DNA from 2 places in the Eubacterium sp. 1001713B170207_170306_E7 genome. Region 1 is predicted to be linked to the other one. Evidence: riboswitches for the same ligand, from Rfam matches in the RefSeq annotation. Region 1 holds a riboswitch; the other holds the start of a gene.

What was found. Region 1 has a riboswitch for cobalamin ahead of I2B62_RS00080 (ABC transporter substrate-binding protein). Riboswitches for the same ligand answer to the same signal wherever they lie in the genome.
Region 2: linked by a shared signal. The riboswitch ahead of I2B62_RS17805 (LytTR family DNA-binding domain-containing protein) and the one ahead of I2B62_RS00080 (ABC transporter substrate-binding protein) in region 1 are both predicted to bind cobalamin.

The regions. Positions count from the first base shown of each region.
Region 1 is NZ_JADMVE010000001.1:14,604-22,131, forward strand. It holds gene I2B62_RS00070 (ABC transporter ATP-binding protein) at 1-396, opposite strand, end outside; gene I2B62_RS00075 (iron ABC transporter permease) at 393-1,424, opposite strand; gene I2B62_RS00080 (ABC transporter substrate-binding protein) at 1,414-2,394, opposite strand; cobalamin riboswitch at 2,509-2,687, opposite strand; gene I2B62_RS00085 (sodium-dependent transporter) at 2,749-4,143, opposite strand; gene I2B62_RS00090 (methyltransferase domain-containing protein) at 4,378-5,022, opposite strand; gene I2B62_RS00095 (TetR family transcriptional regulator) at 5,413-5,964, shown strand; gene I2B62_RS00100 (zinc-binding dehydrogenase) at 6,138-7,259, shown strand; gene I2B62_RS00105 (YgjP-like metallopeptidase domain-containing protein) at 7,320-7,528, opposite strand, start outside.
Region 2 is NZ_JADMVE010000008.1:135,223-142,750, reverse strand. It holds gene I2B62_RS17820 (ABC transporter ATP-binding protein) at 1-226, shown strand, start outside; gene I2B62_RS17815 (ABC transporter ATP-binding protein) at 210-1,175, shown strand; gene I2B62_RS17810 (MATE family efflux transporter) at 1,190-2,581, shown strand; cobalamin riboswitch at 2,617-2,779, shown strand; gene I2B62_RS17805 (LytTR family DNA-binding domain-containing protein) at 3,183-3,902, shown strand; gene I2B62_RS17800 (ATP-binding protein) at 3,937-5,235, shown strand; gene I2B62_RS17795 (cyclic lactone autoinducer peptide) at 5,390-5,539, shown strand; gene I2B62_RS17790 (accessory gene regulator B family protein) at 5,539-6,114, shown strand; gene I2B62_RS17785 (hypothetical protein) at 6,104-6,625, shown strand; gene I2B62_RS17780 (helix-turn-helix transcriptional regulator) at 6,662-7,000, opposite strand; gene I2B62_RS17775 (LysR family transcriptional regulator) at 7,375-7,528, shown strand, end outside.

The DNA of each region.
Region 1 (7,528 bases):
GAGATGGCCGATCCCGATTTTTTCGAGGTATTGGTCCGCGGCCGCAGCGTCCTTCTCGGGTGTTGTCAGCGCTGTTTTGCTGTAAGGATAACGGCCCATCAATACCACGTCGCGGCAGCTGAATGGAAAGGTAATGCTTGTTTCCTGATTCATCAGGGAAATCTCACGGGCAAGGGCCTTGCTCTCAAAGGTCTGCAGCGGCTGCCCGTTTATAAGCACCTGGCCTGTAAAGGCGTTGATGCCGTTAAGGCACTTGAGAAAGGTGCTTTTTCCAGAACCGTTAGGGCCGATAAGCCCTATGAATTCGCCGCCGGAAAAGTCCAGATGAATATCGTGAAGAATTTGGCGCTGTCCGATGCTGAAACAGAGATTTTGAGCAGATAATGACAGATTCACAGTGCAATCCCGTCCTTTCGGCTTTTATTAAGCAAATACAGAAAATACGGAGCGCCCAGTATGGACGTAACAACGCCGACGCTGATCTCAGAGGGCGCGAAGATGAGCCGGGCCACCAAATCACTGAGCAACAGGAAGATGGCGCCGGCAAAGGCGCTGACCGGCAGCAGCAGCCGGTTGTCCGCCCCCACCAGCAGACGCATCATGTGGGGAACAATAAGCCCCACAAAGCTGATGCTTCCGCTGACAGAAACAGCCATGGCGGTGGTGAGAGCGGATAAAAACAGGATAACCTTCCGGCTTTTTCCCGGGTTCAGCCCCACAGAATGGGCTTCTTCATCGCCGAGCAGCAGGATGTTCAGATCCGAAGCCCTCAGGCATAAAAGAAGCATGCCGAGAAGAATGGGAACAACAATTAAAAAGACATGCTCCCAGCGCCTGTCCGCCAGGCTGCCCACCGACCAGAACATATAATCCTTCATCTGATCATCGTTCAGCCCTGTCAGAATAAAGGCGATCATTCCACGGATAAAGGTGCTGACCGCCATCCCCGATAAAATCATGGTCAGCATGGACACGCTGCGCTCCCGGCAGGAGAGCCGATAGATTACATAAGCGATTAAAAGGGCCCCGATGGATGCGAAAACGGGTGTAAAGTAAAGGCTGACAGAGCTGAGTCCCAAAGCGATGACAACAATGGCTCCAAAGCTCGCGCCGCTGGAGATTCCGATAACGCCGGGATCGGCCATGGGATTGCGAAACAGGCTCTGAATGGCGGTTCCAGAGATGGCCAGCGCCGCCCCCACAAGGATTGCGGTGATAACCCGGGGCAGGCGGACGCTGAAAATAATGCTTTCGTAGCTTTTATCCACTTCAAAAAAGGTATGATGCGTAATGCCGTTGATCAGGATTCGGACGGATTCTCCGATGGGAACCCGGACAGCGCCCAGGGCGACAGAGAGGATAAAAGCAGCGGCAAGGGCGAGGGTGAGAAGTGCGTAAAGGGCCTTTTTGTTTTTAGAAAACATCAGGATATACAGAGGCTCCCATGAACTCAATACCCTCGATGATATGGTGTGAGACAGAGGTCATATAGCGGTTGGAAGCCGTGTACACCCGGTCGTTCTTAATGGCATCCACATTTTTCAGGCTTTCATCGGTTTTCAGGGAATCGGCAAAGGCCTGGAACTCCTGAAGGTCATCCTGTTCCCAGGCCATAAGGATCAGCACCTGCGGGTTCATTTCAATGATTTTTTCCTTTGAAATCTTGGCGACGCCGTCCAGTCCAGCCTCAGCCGAGACATTGACAGCACCGATTTTCTGGACAATGTCATTGAAAATGGTGTTGTTGGCGTTGGTGCTGCCGTGCATATTGTAGGCCATGACCTTTACATCCTTATCCTTTGAGGTCTCAGTCTTGCGGATAACGGCTTCCATGCGTTTGTTCATGTCATCCACAATGGCCTGTCCCTTATCGCTTTCGCCAAGAACCTTGGAGAGATCCAGGATGATCTGTTCCTGTTCTTCGACAGTAACAGGTGTTTTGTAGCCATAATAAGGAATGTTATTATCGGTGAGCTGCTGTAAAAATTCATCCTTAATCCAGCTTGAGCCGATGACCAAATCGGGCTTTGCGGCCAAGAGCGTTTCGATATTGTTTTCGATCTTTGGGAATTTAGAGGCCTTATCAGCAACGTTGGAGACGGCTTCATTGTCCGCGTTCTTGCCGGAAAGTCCGACAACCCGGTTTTCATCGGCCATTTCCAGGAGCATTTCGTCCATGCCCAGAGTCAGGGAAGCGATGCGCTCAGGCTTTTGGCTGACTGTCAGCTCAGTGCCGTCATAATTTGTTACGGTTACCGGGAAACCGGCACTGCTGCCGATGTCTGTCCCTGTGGCGCTGTCCGTGTTGTTCTGGGCACAGCCGCCAAGCAGGGAGGCTGTTACGACCAGGGAAAGCGCTACGCCAAGAATGCTGTTTTTTAGTGTTTTTTTCATCTTTCTTTCTCCTTTATAAAATGATGGAATAGTATTAAAAAAGAACCGGTCAGCATTTGCTGACCGGTTCCCATTTAACCAGTGATCAACGGTACTGTTTTTACGCGATACCCCAGGCAAAACAGTTTTCAAGGCAGGTCTCCTGACTTACAGATCCTCCGCGGCCCGCCTTCCCGAATATTTTCAGTGGCCTGATGGGCGTTGTCTCTGATTACAGTGATGGGTTCGTACCGGAATTTCACCGGTTTCCCTATTCTCTTATGTGCATAAGCACCTTGAAATTGAATATTTAATTAATTATTTTGATTTTAGCACGTTTTAACAGGTGTGTCAACGCAGTAAGCCTTCTTGTCTCTACAGCCCGATGCCAAATTTATTTAAGTAACCCATAATAAAAATAAACAGGATTACAAAGGGAAGTATCCATGTGACGTAAAAACGGATACTCTTTGGAAATTTCAGGCCGTTGCCGGTATTGGCTTCAGTGATAAAGGCGTCCCAGCCCCAGCCTTTTTTGGATACACAGAACAGCAGGTAAATCAGAGACCCGAGCGGCAGCAGATTATTGCTGACGATAAAGTCCTCAAGGTCTAAAATGCCAGTGCCCGGACCCAGCGGCTCGAAACCTGAAAGCACGTTAAAGCCCAGGATACAGGGCATGGATAACAGGATAATGGCCGCCAGATTGACCAAAACGGATTTTTTGCGGCTGAAGCCCCAGCGGTCAATGGCGAAAGAAATAATGTTTTCAAACACAGCGATGACCGTTGACAGCGCGGCAAAACTCATAAAGACAAAGAACAGCGCCCCCCAGACCTGACCCATGGGCATTTCATTAAAAATGTTGGGAAGTGTCACAAAAATAAGGGCAGGGCCTTCATTGGGCGCCACATTAAAAGCAAAACAGGCCGGGAAAATAATCAGCCCAGACATAATGGCTACCGCGGTATCAAGAAGTGTCACACGAAGGGCTTCGCCGCCCAGCGTATGGTCCTTTCCGATATAACTCCCAAATATTGCCAGCGCGCCGATTCCCAGCGACAGGGTAAAGAACGCCTGTCCCATGGCGGCAAAGATGGCTTCACCCAAAATCATATTGCCCTGGGCGTCATACATCAGGTTGTTAAAATCCGGCATCAGATAGAATTTCAGGCCCTCGGCCGCACCGTCCAGCGTCACCGCGCGTCCGACCAGAATGACCATGACCGCCAACAGGCAGATCATCATCACCTTTGTGATTTTTTCAACCCCGTTTTGCAGTCCGCGGGAGCACACCCCCATACAGATCAGCACCACGATTACCATAAAAACCGTCATCAGGACAGGCTGTCCCATCAGGTTTCCAAACTCGGCGGAAACCCCTTCGGCATTTAATCCGACAAAATCCCCCTTAGCCATTTTGAAGAAGTAAAGCAGCAGCCAGCCGGCAATGGTGGTGTAAAACATCATCAGCAGATAGTTCCCCGCGATGCCGAAAAAGCTGTAAAGATGCCATTTAGTCCCCTTAGGCTCTAACTCATCAAAGGAACGGGCAATACTTTTCTGGCTTGCACGGCCAACGGAAAATTCCATGACCATAATCGGCAGGCCCATGATGAATAAAAACAATAAATACAGTAAAACAAAAGCAGCGCCGCCGTATTTTCCCACAATATATGGAAAACGCCAGACATTTCCCAAACCGATGGCACAGCCTGCTGAAATCAGCAGAAATCCCAAACGGGATGAGAAGGTTTCTCTTTTTTGCACAATACAGTCCTCCTTTGCAAAAATTTCTTTTAAATAAGACCAACCTGCAGATTATATCAGAAAACGGCAGGAGGGTCAACGTATTGCACAGCAGCACGAGCGGCAGCCCTGAACATCAGCCAGATCATTTTACGCGGTGTGCTTCACGCGGTGTCCATGAAGGCGATGAATAAAAAAACCCCTTCGGACAGACCGAAGGGGAAATATATTAACTCAGTATTCATTAAAATCTGCTCAGGCAATGAGTGGAATTCCGGAAGCAACAGCTTTAGCCAGGTAAGCGTGTTTATTGAGACGGCGCCAGGTGATGCCGTTAAAGCCAGCTCCGCCAAGCATTTGCCAGATTTCTTTTTCAGAGTACATACGGATTTCCGTAACCTCGTTAATGGGTTTACAGAAGTTATTGAGGTAGCGCAGTGTGGCGCCGAGGTAGGTGTCGCAGATGACCAGGATGCCCTTTGGCTTCAGCACCCGGTGTACTTCCTTTAAGACATTGTCCGGATAGGGATAATGGTGGAAGGTTGAGGTACTGACCACAACGTCAAACTGGTTATCTTCATAAGGCAGGCACTGGGCGTTCCCAAATTTAAAAGAGACATTTTTGCCCTCCAGACGTTCCTTTGCACCGTTCAGGCGGTCCAGGGAATAGTCGAACCCGCAGGCCTCCATGTCCGGAAAGGTTTCAAAAAGCTGCTCAAGCATCTTACCGCCGCCGCAGTCAAGGTCGAGCAGGGTTTTGAAATCATGCCCCTCGAGGGATTCCACAACTTCCTGTCGGCAGTCGTGGGAATACTGTTTAAATTCACTGGTGTTAAACATTGCTGCCAGAACATCTCTGCTGATTACAGATTTTTTTTCTGATTTTTCTTTGGTACTCATAATAACACTTCCTTTCGGCTTCCTGTGCCTACAGTGTAGCACTTTTCAAATCAAAAATAAACCTTAAAATTCACTTTAAATCAAAAATACTGTATACATTGTTTGAATGAAATTAAAACGATGAAACTTGCAAAAACGGCGTTTTTATCGATGTTTTTTGCCCTTGAAATGGAATTTTTGCAACGGTATATTTTCGGCTGAAAATTATGAAAAATTGCATTTTGTTAAATTTTTCGTGTCAGCACAATAGTGTAAAGAAGCGCGACGCGACGGCCCGCCGCGGCCGACAGGGCAATTCGTAAAAATTTGTTAGTTCTCAAAAGAATATTATATGTATAAAATTAGAAACATGATGTATAATGAAATAAATAAAGCTGCGAGGTGCTGGGAATGAATGCGAATGAAAAAACCTGTCTGCGTTTTGCCGAATCCATCAAGGCGTTGGCGGCGGTAAAGCCCCTGGATAAAATAACGGTACGGGAGATAACGGACCACTGCGGCCTGACACGCCAGACCTTTTACCGCCATTTTATTGATAAATATGATCTTGTGAACTGGTATTTTGAAAAGCTGGCCAAAAACACCATCCGCCAGATGGGCGTCAGCTTGACGCTTATCGACGGATTAACCCAAAAGTACACTTTGATTTTAAAGGATATCATCTTTTTCAGAGCCGCCTTTCAATCCAGCAGCTGTAATTCCCTTTTTGAATACGATATGGACCTGATCTACAAAATGTATGAGGCTGTCATTATCCGAAAAACAGGCAAGCCTCTGGACCCGGATGTCCGTTTTTTGTTGGAAATGTACTGCCGGGGATCAATGGAAATGACAGTAGAATTTGTCTGCGGCAAGCTTGAGACCGATCCGGCAGGCATGGCGCGCCTTTTGGCAGAGGCCATGCCCGAACGTCTGAAAGGCCTGCTTTCAGAATTGAATTAAGCCAGAGATTTTCCAGATACAAGGCCGGGGTCCGGACTTTGACACTTTTACCGGAATGTCACATATGTGACATTCCGGTAAAAGTGTCACTTGCCTTCGCTTTAAAAGGATATATAATGAATTTAAGGACGATGTTAAACGTCATCATTATTCAAATCAAGGAGGGAAGAATTATGGCAACGACAAGAAACGCAATGTTAATGGGACCTAAAAAGGTGGAGATTAAGGAATTTACTCTGCCGGACAGCATAGGCGATGATGAAATTCTGGTTAAAGTTGAAGGCTGTGGTATCTGCGGAACGGACGTGCATGAATACAAGGGGGACCCCTTTGGCATTGCGCCGGTTACCCTCGGCCATGAAGGCACCGGCGAAGTCGTCATGCTTGGGAAAAATGTCAAGATTGATACAAAGGGCGACCCGATCAAGGTGGGGGATAAGGTGGTTACCTCGGTGCTATTGTGCGGCGACTGCGGCTACTGCCGACGTTTTCCCGAAGTGCCCAACCTTTGTGAAAACCTGGGCGTATACGGGCTGATCCCCGATGATGATGTGCATTTAGACGGATGGTTTGCAGAGCATATTCTGGTGCGCAAGGATTCCTCGATTTTTGTCGTCAATGAATTTAACGTTGATCAGAGAATGCTGATTGAACCGGCAGCTGTGGCTGTTCACGCGTTGCAGCGGGCGAAAAAGCTCAACCTGATTGATATGGCGTCAACGGTTTTGGTTCAGGGCTGCGGCCCCATTGGGCTGATGATGACCGCCGTGTTAAACGCAGCGGGCACGGTTAACATCATTGCGGTTGACGGCGTTGACAAACGGTTGGAGCTGGCAAAGAAAATGGGCGCGACCGAGGTCATTAACTTTAAGGAGCTGACCACCATCGAAGAACGTGTTAAAAAGGTAGAGGCGCTTACGGGCGGCTTTGGCGCGGATTTTGTATTCCAGTGCACCGGCTCCCCGGCAGCGGCGGCCGACGCCTTTAAATATGTGCGCCGCGGCGGCGGATTCTGTGAAATGGGCTTCTTTGTCGATAACGGCGACTGTACCATCAACCCGCATTTCGACCTGTGCAATAAGGAAATTAACCTTGTTGGGTCCTGGGTTTACGGCGCCAACGAATACATCACGACTCTGGGCTTTTTCAAGAAAGCCGCCGAAATGAATATCCCAGTCGAGCTGCTGGTAACCGATAAATTTGATCTGGATCATGCCACCGAGGCAATGGAAACCAACATTGCCATGACCGGCGTCAAGATCGCCATTATGCCCCAGGGGGTCGATTTTAAATAAGCTTTGGCAGCAATCAGAAAGGGAGGCGGCCGTTCATCTGAACGGCGCCTCCCTTTTTTCTTAAATCGGATAATAGGTGTTTAAAAAATCCTCACGCTGCTTCCAGTCCGGCATCAGATTGCCGAGGGCTGAGTTAAAGCCAAAATCGTGGCTGGGATATTTAAAATGAATCATCTCATGCAGGGCAATGTACTCAATGCAGGGGATAGGAACCTTAATGAGCTCAAGGTTCAGGATCAGGATCTTGCTTTTGGGTGAACAGGAGCCCC
Region 2 (7,528 bases), on a different contig from region 1:
CGTGCGCCAGATGATGGCCCTGCGCCAGGACTTTGGCACAGGAATCATGATCGTCACACATAATCTGGGCGTGGCCGCGTATATGGCAGACCGGATCATCGTCATGCGGGCCGGACAGATCGTGGAGAGCGGCACCCGGGAAGAGGTGATCTTTCACCCAAAACAAAATTATACGAAAGAGCTGGTGGCCGCAGTGCCCGAGCTGGGAGGTGCGCGCTTTGTCTGAAAAACATGAAATTGTCCTGGAAACCAAAGAGCTGACCAAATGCTTCCATGCCCCGGGCGGGCGCATGCTCAAGGCCTGCGACAGTGTCAGCCTGGCAGCGCGGCGCGGCGAGACCCTGGGCATTGTGGGGGAGAGCGGCTGCGGAAAAAGCACCTTTGTTAAAATGCTGGTTCAGCTTGAAAAGCCCACCTCGGGTGCGATATACTTTAGAGGAAAGGATATCGCCGGATTCTCGGGAGAGGCGGCCCGGCAGAACCGCCGGCATATCCAGATGGTGTTTCAGGATCCCGCCGCCTCCTTCAGCCCAAAGATGCGGGTGGGGGACATCATTACCGAGCCCCTCATGAATTTTGGCATGATTACCCGGAAACAACGGGCTGAAAAGGCCTTGGAGCTGCTTGAGATGGTCGAGCTGGACGCGGATTTTATGAGCCGCTACCCCCACAACATGAGCGGGGGCCAGCTCCAGCGGGTGGGCATTGCCAGAGCTCTGGCCCTGAACCCGGAGGTGCTGGTCTGCGACGAGGCCACCTCGGCCTTGGATGTTTCCATTCAGAAGAAAATCGTGGCACTGCTCACCCGGCTTCAGCGGGAAAAAAACATTGCCATGCTCTTTATCTGTCACGATATGGCCCTGGTCCAGAGCCTGAGCCACCGGCTGGCCGTCATGTATCTGGGCAATATCGTGGAGACTGTGCCGGGCGGGCAGCTGTGTGAAGCCGCCATGCACCCCTATACTCAGGCGCTGCTGGGGTCTGTGTTCTCACTGCATATGGACTGCTGTCAAAAGATCGAAACCATTGACGGCGACCCGCCGAGCCCGCTGGATTTACCGCCGGGCTGTCCCTTTGCCGGGCGGTGTCAAAAATGTATGCCGGTCTGCAAAACGAACAAGCCTGTCCTGAAGGATGTGGCGCCAGGCCACCAGGTGGCCTGCCATCTCTATTAATTAAGGAAACCCATATGGAAGAAACCCGTGAAATCCCGTTAAAGGGCCAGATGACCGAGGGCAGGATCGGGCGGCAGCTGCTGCTGTTCGCCCTGCCCCTCATGTTCTCCAACCTCTGCCAACAGCTGTACAACACCGCGGATGCCGTGATCGTCGGCCGTTTGGTGGGAGCAGACGCGCTGGCAGCCGTAGGCGCAAGCAGCCTGCTCATCACCTTTATGATCTATTTTTTTATCGGCCTGTCTATCGGGGCCAGCGTGCTGATTTCACAGTTTTTTGGCAGCCGAAAATACGATAAGGTGCAGGAGGCTGTACACACCGCCGTAGCCCTGAGCCTGGTGTCCGGCCTTGTCCTCACTGTTCTGGGGCTGGCCTTTGCGCCGGCCATGCTGCAGATGATGAACATTCCCGAGGCCGGGCTGGCATACGCCGTACCCTATATCCGCATCTATTTTCTGGGCATGATCCCCATGACCCTTTACAACATTGGCAGCGGTGTCCTGCGCGCTGTGGGTGATTCCAAAACCCCGCTGGCCTGTCTGGTGGTCACGGTGGTGCTGAACATCGGGCTTGACCTGCTCTTTGTGGGTCCGCTGGGCATGGGTGTTGCCGGCGCTGCGCTGGCTACTGCCCTGGCCCAGCTGGCCGCCGCTGTGCTCATTGTCATTATCCTGCTGAGGGCCGACCCCATCTACCGGCTGCGGCCAGCGAGAATCCGGTTTCACGCTCAGACACTCAGGGATATTGTGCGCATCGGCCTGCCCGCCGGCCTGCAGTCTGTGCTGGTCTGCTTTTCCAATGTGGTGGTCCAGTCCCAGATCAATACCTTTGGGCTGGAGGTAATGGCCGGCTTTACCGCTTATATGAAGATCGACGGGTTTCTTTTTATGCCCATTGACGCCTTCTGTCTGGCCATCTCCAACTTCGTGGGCCAAAATATGGGCGCGGGACACTGGGAGCGGGTGGTGAAGGGCAAGAACGTCTGCCTGCTGCTGTGCGTTGGCGTGACCCTTGGCCTGGGCGTAATGATTATCCTGAACGCCCGGTTGATCCTGGGCATGTTTACCTCGGACGAGGCAGTGGTTTTAAACGGTATGCGCCAGCTGTACACCGTGGTGCCCCTTTACGGCATCTACGCCGCCGATCAGGTGTTTGTGGGTGTTTTGCGGGGTGCCGGAGCCACGGTCATCCCCATGGTCATTACTCTGGTGTGCATGTGCGGCCTGCGGCTGGGCTGGATTTTTACCACTCTGCGGTTTGTACACGACGCGCGCATGATCTACCTGAGCTATCCGCTGACCTGGATCGTGACCGGGGCAGTGCTTGTGCTCTATTATTATAGAGGCGGCTGGCGGACGGAAAGGGTCCGCCTGAAAAATCGTAAAGAATTAAAAAGAAGCTGTTGACAAATCCGCCCAAAGAGCGTATGATGAAGTTAATTAAATATTGAATGATCCTATGTAGTGGGAAAAGGGTGTAAATCCCTTGCTGTAATCGCAGCTGTAATGCAAAATGCTTTCTGAAAAGCCACTGTCAATGATGATGGGAAGGCGGAAAGACGATATTGCTGAGCCAGAAGACCGACATAGTGATTGGTTCTTAAAAGACTCCGATTTAGAGTGCTTAAGAAACGAAACAAAACCTTTACCATCCAGTATAACTGTGTTCGTTCATCCCTCTCTGAATCCGAGAGGGATTTTTTTATGGAATTTAAGGACGGTCGCCTTATCATTCGTATTTAATTAGATCTCATAATGCCTGTTCCATCAGACAGGTGTCATTAAATCCTCTTTTCAGTCAGCGAGGCTGAAAAACCCTCCCTTTTTTAGAAAAGTCCCAAACGCCGGGGCTTTTCTTTTTTTGAAAAAAATGTTAAAATTCTGGTTTTCAAAGCGTCATTATATGGTATAGAATATTTGGTAGGAATGAACTTCATCACGCCTTTTTATAGGGTGTTAGAAGAAAATATGATATAATGAAAGAAATATCGGAAAGGCAGAAAATGGGATGATTAGAATTGGAATTTGCGATGACAATGCTTTAATTGCGGAAAAGCTTGAGGCGCTCATCATCAAATATGGTGAGGAACACAGTATTGATGTGGAGACGTATGTTTATCATGACGGCAGTGAAGTGCTTGAGGACCGTATCCAGTTTGATATCCTTTTTCTTGACGTGGAGATGCCCGGCACCGACGGAATCGACACGGCCAAGCAGATCCGCAAATGGGACGCCCGGGTAAAGCTTATCTTTATCACCAGCTATACCCATTACATGCGCAACGCCTTTGCCGTGCACGCGTTTGAGTATCTGGTCAAGCCCTTTAACACCGCCAAGGTTAACATGGTGCTGACCGAGGTTTTTGATTTTATCGAGAAGGAAAACAAGAGCCACGACGTCTCGCTGATGATGGGCGGCGAGCTGAAAGTCTTTGCCAGCAACGATATTTATTATTTTGAGCGCGTCCGGAGAAAGATCAAAATGAGCACCACCCAGGGCGATTTTGAATTTAACGGCGTCCTGTCAGAGATCATGGAAAAGGTCGGGGACTTTGATTTTGAGTACTGCCATAAAAGCGTGATTGTGAACCTGTTCCACTGCAAGCGCATCGCCGGGGCCGACCTGTTCCTGGATAACGGCGAAACCCTACCCATTGCCCAGAAACGCGCCGTGGAATTTAAGGCGCGTCTGTTTGATTATATTGAGGAGAATTTTAAGCTGCTGTAGCGGATTGGCTTAAGAGATACGTTCGAGGAAAAGTATGGATAATGTGTTTTATTGGGGAAATTTGATATTGTGGTACAGTATATCAGGATATGTTCTGTTTAAATTTATGTTTAAACTATTTAAGAAAAAATACACTATGTCAATTTATGTGCTTTCTTATTTTATGTTTGTATCTTTTGCGATTATAGTTAATCAATTGAGAATTCCTTTGCTGAAAAGTTTTTATGGATTATTAGCGACCTGCTTAGTTGGAATTTGTTTGTTTGATGCACCAATGAAAAGAAAAATTGTTGGTGCAAGTTTGTTGTTTTATTTATATATGTTTATTATGGACACCATTTCTGTGTTAGCTTTTTCTGTTCTTAGCGGTAGAACAATGGAAATTATTATGGGAAATAGTGCCGCGTTATTTTTTTCAGGTTTGGCAAGTCAAGTGATGCTTTTGTGTTTTTATAGACCTCTTATTGTAATAATGAAAAAGCATGAATTTGGTAAAATAGCAACACAACAAAATATCTTTTTAATAATCTTAGCACTTTTTGAAATTTTAATAATAGATTATATTTCTATTATCATTGACACTTCCATTACAAGTGTTGTTTTAACTATTTTGAGTGTTGGATTTTTAGGATTAGATATTTACTTGATTTATCTTTTTGAAGCTATTTCTCAAAAATATACTTTGGAAAATGAAATGAAACTAAGAGATCAGCAATTGTCTATGCAAAATAACTATTATCATAATATTGAAGCCCAATATGATCATTCTAGGCGATTGATTCATGATATGAAGAATCACATGCAAACCTTAGAGGAATTATATATTTCAGGAAGTGGTATTGAAGCTAAGTATTATGCGCAAACAATTTTAGAGAGTATGGACGCTCTTTCAGGCCGTTTTAAATGTAAAAACCGTATATTGACAATTATTGTTAATGATAAAATACTAAAATGTGATGAATTAAGAATTGAGTTAAATATTGAAGTGGAAGATATCGATTTTAACTTTATTGATCCTTTTGATATGACCACAATTTTCTCGAATTTGCTGGATAATGCGATTGAAGCATGCACTAAAATTCCCATAGAAAGAAGAATGATTGTTTTAAGAGTCTTTAAATTCAATCAATTTGTGACTATCAGTATCCGCAATCAATATAATGGAGAGTTGGCTTGGGATAAAGATACCCTTGTATCTACAAAAGGTGGTAAGCATATGGGATTAGGACTTAAAAACGTCGAATCAGCCGTGGAAAAATATGATGGTACAATACAACGAAAAAGTAATGATGAATTTTTCGAGGTGAAAATTTTATTGTCTCCTTCAGCGTAAAATAGACACATGATTTTTTACTTCAGACATAGGTATGATTAAATAGACAAGGAAAAAGACACTTCAGATAAAACGGATTGAAGCTCTTACAAGAAGACGCTAAAATAAGTGTAATCAGCTGATGTATTTGTTTATTAAATTTGAGGTGTCTATTATGAAAAAAAATAGCTTAAAAGATAAACTGTTTAAGGTCGTCGAAAAAACGGCCCGCCAGGAAGCCATTAAAAATGCCAATACCGCATGCTGGCTTTTCAACCACCAAGACAAACTTCCCGAAAAAGTTAAGGATCTGCGTAAGTTCTAATGATTGGTCGGGGTGCAAAATGGACGGTTAACCGTCTGGTCGCGCACCGGATCATCGATTTAGATGATGTGGAAATTTACCAGTTTGGGCTGGAATCAGCCATGCTCAAAGCAACTCACTACGCATCTATGCTGCTGGTGGGCCTTATTCTGGGCATGCTGCCGGAGACCATTCTCTTTTTAATTGTTTATGCGGCCATCCGCGCCTACGCTGGCGGTTACCACGCCGACACACGCGGGGTCTGCTATCTGCTGTCATGGATCACAATACTTTCTGTTTTACTCGTTGCTCGGTTCTGCCCGGCGGGGGCGGTTGCGGTGGTTACCGCGTCGCTTACGCTGTGTGCTTTTCCGGTGATCTTCAGATGGGCGCCGGTTGAAAACAGCGCGAAGCCGCTGGACGACGTCGAGTGCACCCATTACCGGAAACGGGCGAGGAGAATACTGGTGGTTATCAGTGCCTGCGCGCTGCTTGCCGGACTGGCCTTTAACAGCCGGTTTGGACTGGTCGCCGCAGAATGCCTGGGCCTTGAGGCGCTGATGATGCTGCTGGGGTTGTGGAAAAATGGGCGTTAAGCCAAAATATTCAAGAGAACAGCAGAGTGTGATTCGGGAAGCGATGGAATGTGGTTTCGATGTGTCGCCGTATATTACGGAGGCCTTTACGCCAGACCAGATACGGGAAATTTTCTGGGGATTGATGACCGGTGTGGATGTGACCTTTTATAACGATCCTGAGTATTCAAATTGCCAGATGTGGCAAATACGGGAAGGTCTAACAGGAAAGGTAGATGTATCGGTCTATGCGGATAAGAATCTGGATTGGAAAAAGATGTATCTGATCCGGATGGGTTTAGAGGAAGGGCTGGATGTATCGGAGTATGTGCGGCAGGGCATGGGTCCGGAGCAGATCCGGGCGATTTTGCAGGGCTACCGCACCGATATTGACTACAAGCTTTACGCGAAGCCCTGGTATACAGCTGGCGAAATGCGGGAAATCGGCTCAAAACTGATCCGGGAAGCGGTTCGGAACCGGGCGGAGGAGACGCAGGGCGCTGGTGTTATGTTTAAGAGTATAAAAAAATAACAGGTGCCCAACTGCAATTTGGACACCCGCATTTTTTTATTCTACTGGGTCGTGGCTGAGTAAATACAGAGTCAGAATTTCTTCTGCGTATTTTCCTTTGTCTGCTGGACAGCGTTCCAAAAGCTCCAGCAGCGCTGCGTACTTCGTCCCCATGTATTCCTTGGGGCCGTAGAGAATTGCGTCGGCGGACATTTTTAAAATGTCACAGAAACGGTTCAGGCTTTTTAATGAAAAGCCCTTTGTCCCCAGTTCTATATCGGCAAGGAAGGTTGGCGTGATACCAATTTTTCTTGCCAGTTCATCACGGGACATGTTCAGAAATGTTCTTTGTTTACGAATACGAAGGCCAATCGCCTTATGATCTAGCTCTTGCATACAATTCCCCCTAAAAATAGTATTTACGCTTTTAGTTGCTGACTGATACCGCTATGGTATAAGCCGACGGTTTATTGATAACCGAACACTTTTGCGCATTTTAATAGGACCGCAGTAGACTTCTTAATTATATCCGCTTTTACCAGTAATTTCAAGTCTCTGTAAGAAAACTGAAAGGAACGGGTAAAAAGACGGACAGAATCTCCCAAAGACGGACTTGAGGGGATTTTTTTGTTTGTCTGAAATATTTTAAGTTGAAAAAATTTGATACTTTTAGTTAAATGAATCAGGACAGAAAGTCTAGAATAGCGAGGTTGCATAAAATTCAAAGTGTGATATAATGAAACGGATTAACGGAAAAAGGACGTATTTTTATGAATGTAAATTTTGAACATTATAAGGTCTTTTATTACGTGGCCCGTCACGGGAGCATCACCCAGGCGGCGCAGGCGTTGTATATCTCACAGCCGGCAGTAAGCAAATCCATTCATCTGCTGGAAAAGGAGCTGTCCTGCGAGCTTTTTTACC